3 regions of the Streptomyces sp. URMC 127 genome follow, and region 3 is predicted to be linked to each of the others. Evidence: riboswitches for the same ligand, from Rfam matches in the RefSeq annotation. Region 3 holds a riboswitch; each other region holds the start of a gene.

Region 1 (5,544 bases), on a different contig from region 3:
GTGCGCCTCTCCCTGGAGGTGCCGGCCTCGCGGCTGGCCAAGGCCCTCGGCCTCGTCGCCGACGCCCTGCGCGCCCCGGCCTTCCCTGACAACGAGGTCGAGCGCCTGGTGGGCAACCGCCTGGACGAGATCCCGCACGAGCTGGCCAACCCCTCCCGCCGGGCCGCCATGGCGCTGTCCAAGGAGCTCTTCCCGGCCTCCTCGCGGATGTCCCGCCCCCGCCAGGGCACGGAGGAGACCGTCGCCCGCATCGACGCCGCCTCCGTCCGGGCCTTCTACGAGGCCCACGTCCGGCCCGCCACCACGACCGCCGTGGTCGTCGGCGACTTCACCGGCATCGACCTCGACGAGGCCCTCGCCGACTCGCTCGGCGCCTGGACGGGCTCCCCGGCCGAGCCGTACCCGCTCCCGCCGGTCACCGCCGACGACACCGGCCGCGTCGTCATCGTGGACCGCCCCGGCGCGGTCCAGACACAGCTCCTCATCGGCCGCACCGGCGCCGACCGGCACGACGCGGTGTGGCCCGCCCAGTCCGTCGGCACGTACTGCCTGGGCGGCACCCTCACCTCCCGCCTGGACCGCGTCCTGCGCGAGGAGAAGGGATACACCTACGGCGTCCGGGCCTTCGGCCAGGTACTGCTGTCCTCCCCGGAGGGCACCGGCGCGGCCATGCTGGCCATCAGCGGTTCCGTGGACACCGCCTCCACCGGCCCCGCCCTGCAGGACCTGTGGACGGTGCTGCGCACCCTCGCCGCCGAGGGCCTGACGGACGAGGAGCGCGACGCCGCCGTGCAGAACCTCGTCGGCGTCGCCCCGCTCAAGTACGAGACGGCCGCGGCCGTCGCCGGGACGCTCGCCGACCAGGTCGAGCAGCACCTCCCCGACGACTTCCAGGCGCGGCTGTACGAGCGCCTGGCCGCGACGGGCACGGTGGAGGCCACGGCCGCCGTCGTCAACGCCTTCCCGGTCGACCGGCTGGTGACGGTGCTCGTCGGTGACGCCGCGCAGATCGAGGAGCCCGTCCGGGCCCTCGGCATCGGCGACGTGACCGTGATCACGGGCTGAGCCCCGGCGGCGGGCCGCCCCGCCGACCCGCCGTCAACCGGCGGGCACGCGCGCCCGAGAGGCGCGTGTGCCCGCCAAATGTCCGGTTTAGCGGAGTGGTTGCACGTCTGTGCTGTGGCGTGGGACACAAAACGTGGCTTCTGTTTGCCGATCGAAAGTGACGGCGTCTAGCGTCGAAGCGTCTGTCCGTCAGATGTGCGTCGCATCCGCGGCCCGGGCAGTCATCGCCGAGTCCCCGTACGGCGCGAGCCAGGGGAGCCGGGGACCCAAGTGTCCCTGGGGTGAATCGGGTCCCTTTCCGGAGGGAGCCGTAGGAGACCTTCCTGCTCCGAACCCGTCAGCTAACCCGGTAGGCGAGAGGGAAGGAAAGGACCAGCCTCACCCATGGCGTTCACTCGTGCCACCGGGAAGCACCGCAAGCCGAGCCGCGCCGTTCGCGTCAGCGCGAACGCGGCGGGCATAGCCACCCTCGCCGCCACCGGTGTGGTCGCGGGCTTCGCCGCCCCGGCGCTGGCCGCCACTCCCGACGACACCCACCGTCCCACCGAGGACACCGGCCTGACCCAGGCCGTCGTCATCGGCGAGGACACCGCCGGCCGCATCGGCGAGCAGGCCCAGGTCCTCAGCAGCTCCGCCGCCGAGTCCACCGCCGTGCAGGAGGCCGAGGCCGCCGCCAAGCAGCAGGCCGCCGACGTCAAGAAGGCCGACGACGAGGCCAAGCGCAAGGCCGAGGCCGAGCGCAAGGAGAAGGAGCGCGTCGCCCGCGAGCAGGAGCGCAAGCGCCTGAACACCTTCGTCTCGCCGATCGCCGGCTCGTACGTCTCCACGTCCTACAAGGCCTCCAGCGGCCTGTGGTCCTCCGGCAGCCACACCGGCATCGACATGCACGCCGCGACCGGCACCTCGGTCCAGGCCGTCGGCGCGGGCACCATCGTCGAGGCCGGCTGGGGCGGCGCCTACGGCAACAACGTCGTCATCAAGCACAACGACGGCACCTACACGCAGTACGGCCACCTGTCGTCCATCGACGTCTCCGTCGGCCAGAGCGTCACCGCCGGCCAGCAGATCGGCCTCTCCGGCGCCACGGGCAACGTCACCGGCCCGCACCTGCACTTCGAGGCCCGCACGGGCGCCGTCTACGGCACCGACATCGACCCCGTCGCCTACCTCGCGGAGCACGGCGTCTCCCTCTGACACACCGCGGACGGCGGCGCCCCGCGCGCCCCGTCGCCCGACGAGATCGCCTGACAAGGCCCCGGCCCACCGGCCGGGGCCTTCGCCGTACCCGGACTGCCCCGTGCTCCCGCTCCCGGCCGGCCCGTGTTGGCCAAAACATATCGATGACTTCCCGTGCGCCGTCGGAAATCGCGGGCCACTGCAATAGAGTCGCTGAACAAACGTCAATCGGCCGCGTTTCGCGGGGGTTATGCGGAGGTTCACCCATGCGGGGCCGTACGTGAACAGTGAGGGATCAGCGGCGCAGGAGAGCCGGCGCATTTCCGCGCACGCCGTGTGCACGGCGATTCGTGACGACATTGTTTCCGGCACGTTTCCGCCCGGCAGCCGGCTCACCGAGGAGGTCCTCGCGCGCCGCTACGGCGTCTCGCGCGTGCCCGTGCGCGAGGCGCTGCGCACCCTCGCCTCGGAGGGGTTCGTGACCACCCGGCGGCACGCCGGGGCGTGCGTCGCCGAGCCCACCGAGCAGGAGGCGGCGGATCTGCTGGAGGTGCGCGCCCTGCTGGAGCCGCTGGGCGCCGCGCGCGCCGCGCAGCGCCGTACGGAGGCGCACCTGAAGGTGCTGCGGGGGCTGGTCAGGCTGGGCCAGGAGCGGGCGCGCGGCGGCCGTACGGGCGAGCTGCGGCCGCTGGGGGACTGGTTCGACGAGACGCTCGCCCAGGCGTCCGGCAGCCCCAGCATCGCGGGGCTGCTCACCCAGCTGCGGCTCAAGATCGCCTGGGTGTACGCGGCGGAGCCGCCGGTGCGGCCGGTCGACACCTGGGAACTGCTCGGTGCCCTCGTGGACGCCGTCGCCCGCGGTGACGCCGAGCGGGCCCGCGCCCTCGCGGCCGCCCGTGCGGACCGGGCGCCCGGGGAATTCCGGCTGCGGCGCTCCGTGCCGGCGGCGCGGACGGGGGGCGCGGGCGCCCGGAATAGGGAGCCGGCCGCGAGAACGGTGATCGCCGGTTCTTAAGCGCGCCGCGCGTATCCGCGTATTAGTGGCGGAGTTCCGGAGTTACCGAAGGAAATGTTCTCCGGCCGTCTCATTCCTATGGAATGGCCTGCCGGTGCGGCGGAAATGCCATGGATTTCACCCGGGAACGACAACGGGGCCGCGGCGGCCTCTCTCGGCTGCCGCGGCCCCGCCGCGTGCGGTCCCGTCGCGTCAGACGGTCTCCGGAAGCTCCTCAAGACCCTCGGCGACCAGCTTCGCCAGGCGGTCCAGAGCGGCCTCGGCACCCTCGGCGTCGCTCGCCAGGACGATCTCCTCGCCGCCCTGGGCGCCCAGGCCCAGCACGGCCAGCATGGAGCCGGCGTTGACCGGGGTGCCGTCGGCCTTGGCGATCGTCATGGGGACGCCGGCGGCGGTCGCCGCACGGACGAAGATCGACGCGGGACGGGCGTGCAGGCCCTCGGCCCAGCCGACGGTGACGCGGCGCTCAGCCATGGTGTTGCCCTTCAAGTCGTAGGGGTTGTCTAGACCAGTGTCGCACGGTGCCGGGAGTGCTCCGGCGCCGCGCCCTCGTTGTCGGTGCCCGGCCTTACGCTGGCCCCATGCAGACGACGCCGGCGCAACCCGGGCACGAGCACGCGTACCCCGCCCACTGGGAAGCCGACGTCGTCCTGCGCGACGGCGGCACCGCCCACCTGCGCCCCATCGCGCCCGGCGACGCGCAGCGGCTGGTGAGCTTCTACGAGCAGGTGTCGGACGAGTCGAAGTACTACCGCTTCTTCGCCCCCTACCCCCGCCTCTCCGACCGGGACGTGCACCGCTTCACCCATCACGACTACGTGGACCGGGTCGGCCTCGCCGCCACGGTCGGCGGCGACTTCATCGCCACCGTCCGCTACGACCGCATCGACGGCCGCGGCATGCCGGCGTCCGCGCCGGCCGACGAGGCCGAGGTCGCCTTCCTCGTGCAGGACGCCCACCAGGGCCGCGGCGTCGCCTCCGCCCTCCTGGAGCACATCGCGGCCGTGGCCCGCGAGCGCGGCATCCGGCGCTTCACCGCGGAGGTGCTGCCCGCCAACACCAAAATGATCAAGGTGTTCACGGACGCGGGCTACACCCAGAAGCGCAGCTTCGAGGACGGCGTCGTCCGCCTCCAGCTCGACCTGGAGCCCACCGACCGCTCCCTCGCCGTCCAGCGGGCCCGCGAGCAGCGCGCCGAGGCCCGCTCGGTCCAGCGGCTGATCGCGCCCGGCTCCGTCGCCGTGATCGGCACCGGCCGGGCCCCCGGCGGCATGGGGCGCACCGTCCTGCGCAATCTGCTCGCCGGAGGCTTCACCGGGCAGGTGCACGCCGTCAACCACGCCTTCCCCGAGGACGCCGCCCGGCTCGAACCGGAGGGGGTGCCCGCCCACCGCTCCGTCCTCGGCATCTCCGGGCCCGTCGACCTCGCAGTCGTCGCCGTGCCCGCCGATCAGGTGCCCTCCGTCGTCGCCGAGTGCGGCGAGCACGGCGTCCAGGGGCTCGTCGTCCTCTCCGCGGGGTACGGCGAGAGCGGCGCCGACGGGCGCCACCGGCAGCGCGAGCTGGTGCGCCAGGCCCGCTCGTACGGGATGCGCATCATCGGGCCCAACGCCTTCGGGCTCATCAACACCGCCGCCGGCGTCCGCCTCAACGCCTCCCTCTCGCCCGAGCTGCCCGCCGCCGGGCGGATAGGGCTCTTCAGCCAGTCCGGCGCCATCGGCATCGCCCTGCTGTCCGGGCTGCACCGGCGCGCCGCCGGGCTCGTCGGCATCTCCTCCTTCGTCTCCGCCGGCAACCGCGCGGACGTCTCCGGCAACGACTTCCTGCAGTACTGGCACGACGACCCCGACACCGACCTCGTGCTCATGTACCTGGAGTCCATCGGCAACCCCCGCAAGTTCACGCGGCTCGCGCGGCGCACCGCCGCCCGCAAGCCGGTCGTCGTCGTCAAGGGCGCCCGGCACGGCGGCGCCGCGCCCACCGGGCACGCCGTGCCGACCACCCGGATCCCCGACGCCACCGTCTCCGACCTGCTCCGGCAGGCCGGCGTCATCCGCGTCGACACGGTCACCGAGCTCGCCGACACGGGGCTGCTCCTCGCCTCCCAGCCGCTGCCCGCGGGCCCGCGCGTCGCCATCCTCGGCAACTCCGAGTCCCTCGCCCTGCTCACCTACGACGCCTGCCTCACGGACGGCCTGCGGCCCCAGCCGCCGTACGACCTGACCACCGGCGCCCAGCCCGCCGACTTCCGCCGGGCGCTGGCCGGGGCCCTCGCGGACGAGGAGTGC
Region 2 (5,544 bases), on a different contig from region 3:
TCGGCGAGGTCCTCGGCGGTGAAGTCGTCGGTGCCGAGGAGGACGGCCGCGGCGGTCAGGGGGAGGTCGGGGGCGTCGGCGAGGGCCAGCAGGCGGAAGGCGCGGGCCTGGTCCGGCGGGAGGTGGGCGTAGCCGAGCCGGAAGGTGGTCTCCACGGTGAGGTCGCCGGCCTGCAGTTCGTCGAGGCGGCGGCGTTCGTCGTCGAGGCGGGCGACGAGGGAGGCGACGGTCCAGCCGGGCCGGGAGGCGAGGCGGGAGGCCACAATGCGGACGGCGAGCGGCAGGTGGCCGCAGGCCGCGGCCAGGGCCCTGGCGGCGCGCGGCTCGGCGGTGACGCGCTCCTCGCCGGCGATGGCGGCCAGCAGCGAGAGCGCCTCGGCCTCGCTCGCCACGCCGACGTGGAACTGCCGGGCTCCGCCGAGGGTGACGGCCCGGGAGCGGGTCGTCACGAGCACGGCGCTGCCGGCGGTGCCGGGGAGCAGCGGGCGGAGCTGGGCGGCGTCGCGGGCGTTGTCGAGGAGGAGCAGGACGCGCCGGTCGGCGAGCACGGAGCGGTAGAGGGCGGCCCGCTGTTCCAGGTCGTCGGGGATGTCGGACTCGGGGACGTCGAGCGCCTGGAGGAAGTGGGCGAGGACGCTGCCGCTGTCGGCGGCTTCGTCGCTCGTGCCGCGCAGGTCGACGTAGAGCTGGCCGTCCGGGAAGCCGGGGCGCGCGAGGTGGGCGGCGTGGACGGCGAGGGTGGTCTTGCCGACGCCGCCGATGCCCGTGAGCACGGCGATCGGCACGGCGGGCCCGGCGGCTCCGGTGAGCGCGCCCTGCACCTCGCTCAGCAGCTGCTCGCGGCCGGTGAAGTCGGGTATGCCGGCGGGCAGCTGGAAGGGGGCGCCGGCCGGTCGCCGGCCCTCGGCGGGCCCGGCGGCGGGGGTGCCGGCCGTGGGCAGGGCGAGCGCGGGATCGCCGGCCAGCACCTGGGCGTGCAGCCGGGTCAGCTCGAGGCCGGGCTCGACACCGAGCTCCTCGACGAGCAGCCGCCTCGCGTCGGCGTAGGCGGCGAGGGCGTCGACCTGGCGGCCGCAGCGGTAGAGGGCGAGGACCAGCTGGGCGCGCAGCCGCTCCCGCAGCGGGTGCTCGGCGGTGAGCGAGGTGAGCTCGGGGACGACTTCGGTGTGCCGGCCGAGCGTCAGGGCGCAGTCGAAGAAGCCCTCCTGGGCGGCGAGGCGCGCTTCGGAGAGCCGGTCCTGCTGGCGCTCGCAGTACGGGCCCGGGAGCCCGGCCAGCGCGGTGCCGTGCCACAGCTTCAGTGCGGCGGCGTACGTGTCGTGGGCCGTCGCGGCGTCGCCCGCGGCGTGGGCAGCGGTCGCCTGCGCGAGCAGGCGCTCGAAGACGTGCGCGTCGACGCGCTCGGGCGCCACGTGCAGGGCGTAGCCGCCGGCGACGGAGACGAGGACGGTCGCCGGGGTGCGGGCGGCGCGGCCGGGTTCGAGGAGGGCGCGCAGGCGGGAGGCGTAGGTGCGGACGGTACCGAGGGCCTGGGGCGGTGCGTTCTCGCCCCACAGGGCGTCGATCAGCTCGTCGCTGGAGACCGTCGCGCCGCCGCGCAGCAGGAGGACGGCGAGCATGGCGCGCTGCTGGCGCGCCCCCAGGTCCACGTGGCGGTCGCCCGCCAGCGCGCGGACGGGGCCGAGCAGCTGGAAATGGAGCAGCGGAGCGGTCGGCTCCGTTGTATCCCGCATGTCTCCCCCGACCGTGCCGTGCCGGCTCCGTCCGGCGACAGCGGTGACAGTACCTCAGTGTCCCGTACGGGAGGAGATGCCGGTTGGGCGGGCGTCCGCCGGGCGGGCCGGGGGCGGCCCGTTGGCCGGCGAGGGCCGGCGAGGGGCCGTTGATCGTCCGTTGATGGCGCCGATACATACTGCAGGCACAGTTGTTCCACGGCGCATCACAGCGCGCCTTCTACACAGGAGTTCGATATGACCGCTGAGGACCCCAAGCACAAGGAGCAGGCCGGGGCCCCCGCCGAGCAGGCCGCCACGCCGTCCGAGCAGGCCATGTCGGCCGAGCTGGACAAGCCGGTCGAGCACGTGGAGGGTGACGCCGCGCAGGGGAACGGGGCCGGCGGCCCGATCCGTCCGACCCACACGTCGGGCGCCCAGTAGCCACGCCTGACGGGGCCGGGGCCCGCCGTACGGACGGGGGGCCCCGGCCTCGCTCGTGCGGCGGCGTTCCGGCGCCGCACCGTTAAGACTGTGCAAAGAACGCCCCCGGGGCGCAGTGCGGATGACCCTCGGGGAGCGAATACCGGACAGCCGGACCCTTCGCTGTCCGCTCACCGCCCGGCCTCCGCGGCGGCGCGTCACCCCCGTTCAGCGGGACGGCTCGCGGTACGCGTGGGCCGCCGGAGGCCCGTCGCCGGGACCGTTCGCACGACCGAATGTCGCTCTTGAACTTTCATTCGCCGTCTCGGGATACTCGCCCGTACTTCGTTCTTGACATGCACGCGACGATCATCGGCCTGTCGCGTGCTGCGTCCTCACCGTGCGCGTCACGCGCGCACGACGTACGTACACGCGTCCGCGCAGGACGTACGTCTGCACCGCCGTACCTCCGCACCTCCTTCACCATGCTCCGGCGCGCCCACCGCGCCGCCGGGCACTCCCCCACAGGAGGCCACGAGTGAAACGTTCCCGCACCTCCACGCGCCGTACGGCCGCCGCCGGCGCGGCGATGGCCGCCCTGACGGCCGCGGCGCTCACCCTCCCGAGCGCGCAGGCGAGTTCACCGGCGCCCCGTCAGCTCTCCTCTCCGCAGGCCGCGGAGCTCGCCCAGCGGATCTCCGCGGAGCTGGGCGCGGACTCGGCCGGCGCGTACTTCGACTCCGCGAGCGGCCGGCTCGTCGTCGGCGTGCAGGACGAGGCCGCGGCCGCACGTGTGCGCTCCGCGGGCGCCGAGCCGAGAACCGTGCGCCACTCGGCGGCCGAACTCGCTTCGGCCCGGCGGGCGCTCAAGGCGGACGCATCGATTCCGGGTACGGCCTGGGCGGTGGACCCGCGCCTCAACAAGGTCGTCGTCACCGCCGACAGCACCGTCACCGGCGCCCGCAAGGACCGCCTCGACAAGGCCGTCGCCCGCCTCGGCGACAAGGTCACCGTCAAGCGGACCGCGGGGGTGCTCCGCCCCTTCATCGCGGGCGGCGACGCGATCTGGGGCAGCGGCGTGCGCTGTTCGCTGGGCTTCAACATCACCAAGGGCGGCAAGCCGTACTTCCTCACGGCGGGACACTGCGGCAACGCCTCGCGCAGCTGGTCCGCCACGCAAGGCGGCGCCCAGATCGGCGTGACCGAGAGCTCGTCCTTCCCCGGCCACGACTACGCGCTCGTGCGCTACACGTCGAACATCGCCCACCCCAGCGCCGTGAACCTCTACAACGGCCGCACGCAGAACATCAGCAAGGCCGGCGAAGCGACCGTCGGCGAGACGGTGCAGCGCAGCGGCAGCACGACCGGCGTGCACGACGGCCAGGTCACCGCGCTCGACGTGACCGTCAACTACGAGGAGGGCGCGGTCGAAGGCATGATCGGCACGTCGGTCTGCGCCGAGCCGGGCGACAGCGGCGGCGCGCTCTTCGACGGTGACACCGCCCTCGGCCTCACCTCGGGCGGCAGCGGCGACTGCTCCTCCGGCGGCGAGACGTTCTTCCAGCCCGTTCCGGCGGCCCTGCAGGCGTACGGGGCACAGCTGCCGTGACGCACTCCTCCGGGGACCCGAGACGGGATCCCCGGAGGCTTCCGGGCCGGGGTAGGGTCGCCCCGGCCCGGTCTACTGTGCGGGCCGGTCACCGGTCAGTTGACGTCAGTTGACGCGGCCGTACCAGACGCTGCTGGACCAGATCTTCTCGAGCCGCACCGACGTGCCGGGCTTGGGCGAGTGCCAGATCTTGTTGTTACCCGCGTAGATGCCGACGTGGTAGACGTTGCGGCCCGAGTGGAAGAAGACCAGGTCGCCCGCCTGGCGGGAGCCGGCGGAGATGTGCCGGGTCTTGTTGTACTGGTCGGCCGCGGTGCGCGGCAGGTTCTTGCCGACCTTCTTGAAGGAGTAGAGCGTGAGGCCCGAGCAGTCGAACCGGTTGGGGCCGGCGGCGCCGTACTGGTAGGGGGAGCCCTGCTTGGAGGCCGCGACCTTCAGGGCCGCGGCGCCCGGGGTGGCCGCACTCGCCTCCGCCGCCATGCCGGGAAGCAGCATGGACGCGGTCACGGTGGCCGCGGTGACCACGGAGGCGGCACCGGCGCGGGACACGAGCGTGGATATGCCGGAGAACGCAGACATGCCAAAACCCTTCGTCATCCGCCTGCGAAAGATGACCTGTCGGGTTCGGGCTGTCGAAGTTGCCCGGCCATCCGAATTGCCTTCGTTGGCTTCACCCCAAGGACCACCGCCATCGTGGTCCGCCGTGCTCGGGTCTCCCGCTCCTGCCGATCCATTCTTCTGCTCCGCACCCGGTACGGCGGCAGGACTCGGCGTCCGCCCGGGTCGCCCGCCTCGGTGACGGGATCTTGTTGTTCGATGCACGATCCTGCATCACGGACCGCCGGAATTCGGAGCCGAAAGGGGCTTCTGTGAACTTCTTCACTTCGCGGCGCCCCGTGGAACCGGGGTGTTACCCGGCATCACGAGTGGCGGGAAATCCCGTTTATCAAAAGGGGGTTGAAGAACTGATTCGAGTCACGCCGGCCGGCGGCGAAGGGCGAGGTCGGCGGGGTCCGGGCAGGGCGTCTTTGCGTCAGAAAGGCGGAGCGGCACGGTCCGTGCGGTTCGCCGCAAGGGCCGGAGGGTAGCCCTACGGCATGCTCACCCTAGGGATCGAGGAGGAGTATCTTCTGCTCGACCCGGCCACCGCACTGCCGGTTCCCCTGGCCGACGAGGTCCGGGCGGCGGTCGACCTGGATCCGGTCGTGAACGAGCGGGAGATTCAGGCGGAGCTGTTGCAGGCCCAGGTGGAAGTTGCCACTCCGGTCTGCTCCGATCTCGCCGAAGCCGGCCGCCATCTGCTGCGGCTGCGCCACGCGGTGAGCTCCGCCGCCAAGCGGTCCGGCTGCCGGATCGCCGCCTGCGGTACTGCGCCGTGCTCGGGCCCCGAGCCCATCCCCGTCACCGGCAATCCGCGCTATCTGGCGATGCGGAAGCGTGCCGCCCAGCTCGTGGACGAGCAGTTCGTCCACGGGATGCACGTCCACGTCGCCATCCCCGACCGCGAGACGGGCGTCGCGGTCCTCAACCGGGTGCGGCCCTGGCTGCCCGTCCTCGTCGCCATGGCGGGCAACTCCCCGCTGTGGAACGGCCAGGACACCGGCTTCTCCAGCTGGCGGACGGTGGTCTACAGCCGCTGGCCGGTCAGCGGCCCGCCCCCCTACTTCCACGGCCTCGCGGACTACGAGGAGCGCATCGAGGCGCTGCTCACGGCCGGGGCGATCGCGGACCGGGGCCAGCTATACTGGCAGGCGCGGCTCTCGGACCGCTATCCCACGATCGAAGTCCGCTGCCTGGACG
Region 3 (5,544 bases):
CGCCAGTACGGCGAGCGCCTCTTCACGGGTCGGCAGCTCGCGCCGCAGCCCCTTCTCCACCAGCGTGTTCAGCAGGTCCATGGCGGTGATCCTCGCTCACGGCCGCACCCCTGGCCAAGGTAGGGATTACACAACACCCGCGGATTGATGTGTGTGTATTGCCACACCCTGACCAGGTGTGACGGCCGCTACGTTCTAGGGAGGTTCTATCCGGGATCCACAGAACGGCCCGCGGAACCGCCCCCCAGCCCCGGACCGCGAAGGACGGCCGCATGCCCCAGGACGACGCCTTCGGCTGGATCGACGCGCACCACGAGCGGCGCCTGGCCGCCGGTCTCGTACGGACCCTGCGGCCGCGCCCCGCCGACGCCCCCCTGGTGGACCTGGCGGGCAACGACTACCTCGGCCTGACCCGCCACCCGGAGGTCACCGGGGCCGCGGCGGAGGCCGCCCGGGAGTGGGGCGCGGGCGCGACGGGCTCGCGCCTGGTCACCGGAAGCACCGCGCTGCACGCCCGGCTGGAGGCGGAGCTCGCCGCCTTCTGCGGCTTCGAGGCGGCGCTCGTCTTCTCCTCCGGCTACACGGCCAACCTCGCCGCCGTCACCGCGCTCGCCGGACCCGGCGGCGCCGGAGGCCCGGCCCTGCTCGTCTCCGACGAGGGCAACCACGCCTCGCTGATCGACGGCTGCCGGCTGGCCCGCGCCGAGAAGGCGATCGTGCCGCACGCCGACCCGGCCGCCGTCCGCAAGGCCCTGGCCGCGCACGACGGCCGCGCCCTGGCCGTCACCGACTCCGTCTTCTCCGTCGACGGCGACGCGGCGCCGCTGGTCGCACTCGCCGGGGCGTGCCGCGAGCACGGCGCGGGGCTGCTGGTCGACGACGCCCACGGGCTCGGCGTCCTGGGCGAGGGCGGCCGCGGCGCGGTGCACGCGGCGGGGCTCGCGGGCGCGCCGGACGTCGTCGCCACGGTCACGCTGTCGAAGTCGCTGGGCAGCCAGGGCGGAGCGGTGCTCGGCCCGGCGCGCGTGATCAGGCACCTCGTGAGCAACGCCCGGACGTTCATCTTCGACACCGGCCTCGCCCCGGCGGCGGCCGGCGCCGCCCTGGCGGCCCTCACGGTGCTGCGCCGCGAGCCGCAGCGGGCGGCCCGGGTCCGGGAGATCGCCGCCGAGCTGCACGGCAGGGTGGTGGCGGCGGGCCTTACGGCGGTGCGGCCCGACGCGGCGGTGGTGTCCGTGCGCGCGCCCTCGCCGGAGGCGGCGGTGCGGTGGGCGGCGGACTGCCGGGAGGCCGGGTTCGCGGTCGGCTGCTTCCGGCCGCCGTCCGTGCCGGACGGCGTCTCGCGGCTGCGGCTGACCGCGCGGGCGGACCTGTCGGACGGGGAAGTGGCGGCGGCGGCCGGCGCGATCGTACGGACCGCGCCGGCCGTGTGAGCCCGCGGCGGTCCTAGCGCAGACCGGCGCGCAGCCCTTCGACGAAGCAGGTCCACGAGGCGGAACGGAAGAGCAGGGCGGGACCGGCGGTGTTCTTGGAATCGCGCACGGCGAGGAGACGGCCCGGGAGCGGACCGGCCGTCTCGACGCAGTTGTTGTATCCGGTGCTGTAGCTGCTGCGCCGCCAGGCGGCGCCACGGAGCAGGAACAAGGAAAGGGAAGGGGCAAGGGCTGCAGGGGCGGAACGGTGGGGTACGTACCGAGGCATTGCGGACATGGTGCCTCCTTACGCGCCGTCGTTGATCCCGGCGATGAATGCGAGTGAGTCCTCGTGCGAGAGTGCGTGTTCGCGCAGCGTCGTGAAGGCCGCGCCGTACGCCCGGAGGTCTTCTTTCCGCTCCAGGTAGAGGCTACTCGTCAAGTGGTCGAGAACAACCACATCCAGATCAGCAATGCGCGGAAATGAGAAGATAACAAAAGGCCCGGTGATGCCGATATGGCCGCCACCGGAGAACGGCAGGACGTGCAGCCGCACATGGCGCAGCGATCCCGTCTCCACCAGGTGCCGCAGCTGCCCGGCCATGACCTCCGCTCCGCCCACCTCATGGCGCAGTACCGCCTCGTCCAGCACGGCGCACACCTCCAGCGGCCGCTCGCCCCGGAGCACCGCCTGCCGCGCCATGCGCACCCGCACCAGCTCCTCGACCTGCTCCGGAGCGGGGTCGCCCAGCGCCGCCCGGGTCACGGCGCGGGCGTAGTCGGGCGTCTGCAGCAGGCCGGGCACCACGGTGGTCTCCAGGGTGCTTAACCGCGAGGCCTCCGACTCCAGGCTGATGAAGTCCAGGTACGCGGGCGGCAGCCGGTCGCGGTAGGCGTACCACCAGCCGCGCCGGGCTCCCGCTCCCTCGCCCGGCACGGGCGACCCCGCCCCGCACAACGCCCCCAGCAGCGCGCGCAGTTCGGTGTCGGTGACCCCGTAGGCATCCAGGAGCCGGGCCACGTCCGCCGGTTTCACGCCACTGGCGCCCGTCTCGATCCGGCTGACCTTCGACTGGTGCCAGCCCACCGCGCGCGCGGCCTCCAGGCTCGTCAGACCGGCCAGTTCGCGCTGGCGGCGCAGCTCCGCGCCCAGCTTGCGGCGGCGCACCGCAGGTCCGTACCGCATCGGCCCTCCCCTAGGTCACTGTCACTGTCATACGTCAGTGTCAATAGCCCAGTGTGCCGCGCTCATACGGTCGCTCGTCGCAGAGTTCACCGCTTCGAGCGACAGATATATGCATATCTCGGGGGATCGCTCCCATCCCAGGCGTTATCAGTGGCAGGCTGGCGCCCAGAGCCGCACGAGGCCGCTCACGACCCCCGCTGACGCACGGCGTGCTCCCCGTTTTCCGTGGCCGTGCACCGTCGGTGCACGGGGTTCCGGCCTCGGCGGGACCTCGGCTGAAAGGGCCACCGCCATGGCAGACCACCAAGAAGCCACCGTCACCCTGCCGAGCGCCCCCGCCTCGGTCTCCTCGGCGCGACGCTATGTCGCGCAGGTGCTGGCCGACTGGGGGCTGCCGGGCGGGACGGACACCGCCGAGACCGTGCGCCTGATCGTCTCGGAGCTCGCCACCAACGCCGTGCAGCACACCCGGGGCCAGTCGCCCACGTTCACCGTCGACGTCCGCCTCGACCGCGACCAGCAGCTGCGCATCGGGGTCACGGACAGCCACCCCCGCTTCCCCCGCCGGCTGCCGGCCGCGGTCCAGCAGGACAACGGCCGCGGCATGGTGATCATCCGCTGGCTCGCCGCGGAGTCCGGGGGGCGGCTGTTCTTCACCCCGACCTCCGACGGCGGCAAGACCGTGTGGATCTCCCTCCCCTGGACCGTGCCGGTCAGCGCCGAGCGCTGAGCTCCCCTCCGGCCGGCCCGGCCCCCCGTACCGGTGCGGGGGGCCGGGGATCCCTTCGGGGCGGTCACGGGCCCGCGGGCCCGGGTGCCGGCGGGTCAGCCGACCCGGCCGTAGCGGACGCTGTTGGTCCAGATCCGCTCCAGGCGGACGACGGCGCCCGTCTTGGGCGCGTGCCAGATCCTCCCGTCCCCGGCGTATATCCCGACGTGGTAGATGCCCCGCCCGGAGACGAAGAAGACGAGGTCGCCGCGCTCGCGTGCGGACCGCGGGATGTGCCGGGTGCTGTTGTACTGCTGGGCGGCGGTGCGGGGCAGGGATTTGCCGGCCCGCTTGAAGGAGTAGAGCGTGAGGCCCGAGCAGTCGAACCGGTAGGGTCCGGTCGCCCCCCACTGATACGGGGAGCCCTGCTTCGAGGCCGCGATCCGCAGTGCCATGGTGGAGGCGGAAGACGCCTCCGCCTCTGCCGCGCCGCCCGGTGCCAGCACCGTGGCACCGACGGCGGCGAGAGTGAGGGCCGATGCGGCACCGGCCCTGGACAGCTTCGACGGACGTTTGTGCGCGCCCATGCGCTAACCCTTCGTCAGCCGCCTGTGAAGGATGACCTGTCGGGTTCGGGCAGGCGAAGGTTGCCCGGCCGTCGTCAACGGCTTCACCCCAAGGGCCGACCGCACTACTCTTGGTCGTCCCACCACTCTTGGGTCCTCCATCCCTGCCGTTGCACTCAAGTCGACCCGGCATCCCGTCGGCGGCAGGGTTCGGCGTCCGCCGGGACCGCCCCGCCGGGGTGGCGGGGTCTTGTCGTCGCAGGGATCTTGGCGCAGCCCCCGTGCGGAATCCGAGCGGAACCGGGGGTATGTGAGGCTGATCACTCCTGGGCAATTCCGCTGGACAAAGGGCGAGTTGAGGGGGTTCGCGTAAGCCGGCTGAGGCGCTGGCCTGCGGTGGTTCGTACCCGGCCGGGCGCAATCCGGCCGTCCGCCCCAATTCGATCACCGCGCCCCGTCTACGCCGTGATCCTCCATGGAGCGCAGCCGGGTTTATTCGCGCGCGGACCGCGGGCCCTCCGGCGCACATGGCGCGGAGATCCCTTCGCCCCCGGCGCTGTGCGCCGGAGCCCGGTACCGCCCGCGTCGGCACGGCCCGTTCACACCTCCCGTTCACCCGCTTCGTGCGTGCGTACGAACCGGGCCGCGGCCGCGGCCCGGCGACGGCGGCGGTCTGCGCTGCCCGTAGCCGGCCGTACGTGTCCTGCGGGCGGACGGCCATGATCCGGCCCAGAAGATCCAGTAGATGCATGCGACAGCGGGCGGGCGGGGCTCCGGCCATGACAACGCAAAGAGTCAGTTAACGCGTTGGAAAAGCTTCGGCCCTAATGTGCAATCACTGGCCATCAGCCGAAGAACCCCAGGTCAACACCGTGTTGAACTCGGGTGGCGGCCCGGCGCGGCCGGCCGGGACCCCGCCTGACACGGGCGGGACGACAGTGAGGTGGGACGCATGCAACTCTCCCCGCACGAGCAGGAACGCCTGCTCCTCCATGTGGCGGCCGACGTCGCCGCGCGGCGCAAGGCCCGTGGCCTGCTGCTCAACCACCCCGAGGCGGTGGCCCTGATCACCGTGCACGTCCTGGAAGGAGCCCGGGACGGCCGCACCGTCGCCGAGCTCATGTCCTCCGGACGCAAGGTGCTCACCCGCGGCGACGTCATGGCGGGCATACCCGAGATGATCCCCGACGTCCAGGTCGAGGCCACCTTCCCCGACGGCACCAAGCTCGTCACCGTCCACGATCCCATCTGCTGAGGGGCAGGACCGATGATCCCCGGAGAGATCCTGCACGCCGCCGCGCCCGTGGCCCTCAACCAGGGCCTGCACCGCACCCGGCTGACCGTGCTCAACGCCGCCGACCGGCCGGTGCAGGTCGGCTCGCACTACCACTTCGCCGAGGCCAACCCCGGCCTGCGCTTCGACCGGGCCGCTGCCCGCGGCAAGCGCCTCGACATCGCCGCGGGCACCGCCGTCCGCTTCGAGCCGGGCATACCCGTCCAGGTCGACCTCGTGCCCATCGGCGGCAAGCGCATCGTCGAGGGCCTGCGCGGCGAGTGCGGGGGACCGCTCGATGAGTGAGCTCAGCCGCGTCGCCTACGCCGACCTCTACGGGCCCACCGCCGGCGACCGCGTCCGCCTCGCCGACACCGGCCTCGTCGTCGAGATCGAGG

The links. Region 3 has a riboswitch for cyclic di-AMP ahead of ACSNOH_RS01920 (C40 family peptidase). Riboswitches for the same ligand answer to the same signal wherever they lie in the genome.
Region 1: linked by a shared signal. The riboswitch ahead of ACSNOH_RS29965 (M23 family metallopeptidase) and the one ahead of ACSNOH_RS01920 (C40 family peptidase) in region 3 are both predicted to bind cyclic di-AMP.
Region 2: linked by a shared signal. The riboswitch ahead of ACSNOH_RS12760 (C40 family peptidase) and the one ahead of ACSNOH_RS01920 (C40 family peptidase) in region 3 are both predicted to bind cyclic di-AMP.

The regions. Positions count from the first base shown of each region.
Region 1 is NZ_JBPQTW010000234.1:266-5,809, forward strand. It holds partial or broken gene ACSNOH_RS29960 (M16 family metallopeptidase) at 1-1,065, shown strand, start outside; cyclic di-AMP (ydaO/yuaA leader) riboswitch at 1,281-1,436, shown strand; gene ACSNOH_RS29965 (M23 family metallopeptidase) at 1,450-2,259, shown strand; gene ACSNOH_RS29970 (GntR family transcriptional regulator) at 2,576-3,256, shown strand; gene ACSNOH_RS29975 (HPr family phosphocarrier protein) at 3,449-3,730, opposite strand; gene ACSNOH_RS29980 (bifunctional acetate--CoA ligase family protein/GNAT family N-acetyltransferase) at 3,838-5,544, shown strand, end outside.
Region 2 is NZ_JBPQTW010000043.1:19,309-24,852, reverse strand. It holds gene ACSNOH_RS12775 (AfsR/SARP family transcriptional regulator) at 1-1,733, opposite strand, end outside; gene ACSNOH_RS12770 (hypothetical protein) at 1,971-2,156, shown strand; gene ACSNOH_RS12765 (S1 family peptidase) at 2,674-3,744, shown strand; gene ACSNOH_RS12760 (C40 family peptidase) at 3,850-4,323, opposite strand; cyclic di-AMP (ydaO/yuaA leader) riboswitch at 4,328-4,509, opposite strand; gene ACSNOH_RS12755 (carboxylate-amine ligase) at 4,842-5,544, shown strand, end outside.
Region 3 is NZ_JBPQTW010000003.1:67,314-72,857, forward strand. It holds gene bioB (biotin synthase BioB) at 1-81, opposite strand, end outside; gene ACSNOH_RS01900 (8-amino-7-oxononanoate synthase) at 273-1,433, shown strand; gene ACSNOH_RS01905 (DUF397 domain-containing protein) at 1,447-1,710, opposite strand; gene ACSNOH_RS01910 (helix-turn-helix domain-containing protein) at 1,720-2,598, opposite strand; gene ACSNOH_RS01915 (ATP-binding protein) at 2,891-3,328, shown strand; gene ACSNOH_RS01920 (C40 family peptidase) at 3,424-3,894, opposite strand; cyclic di-AMP (ydaO/yuaA leader) riboswitch at 3,899-4,075, opposite strand; gene ACSNOH_RS01925 (urease subunit gamma) at 4,826-5,128, shown strand; gene ACSNOH_RS01930 (urease subunit beta) at 5,141-5,452, shown strand; gene ACSNOH_RS01935 (urease subunit alpha) at 5,445-5,544, shown strand, end outside.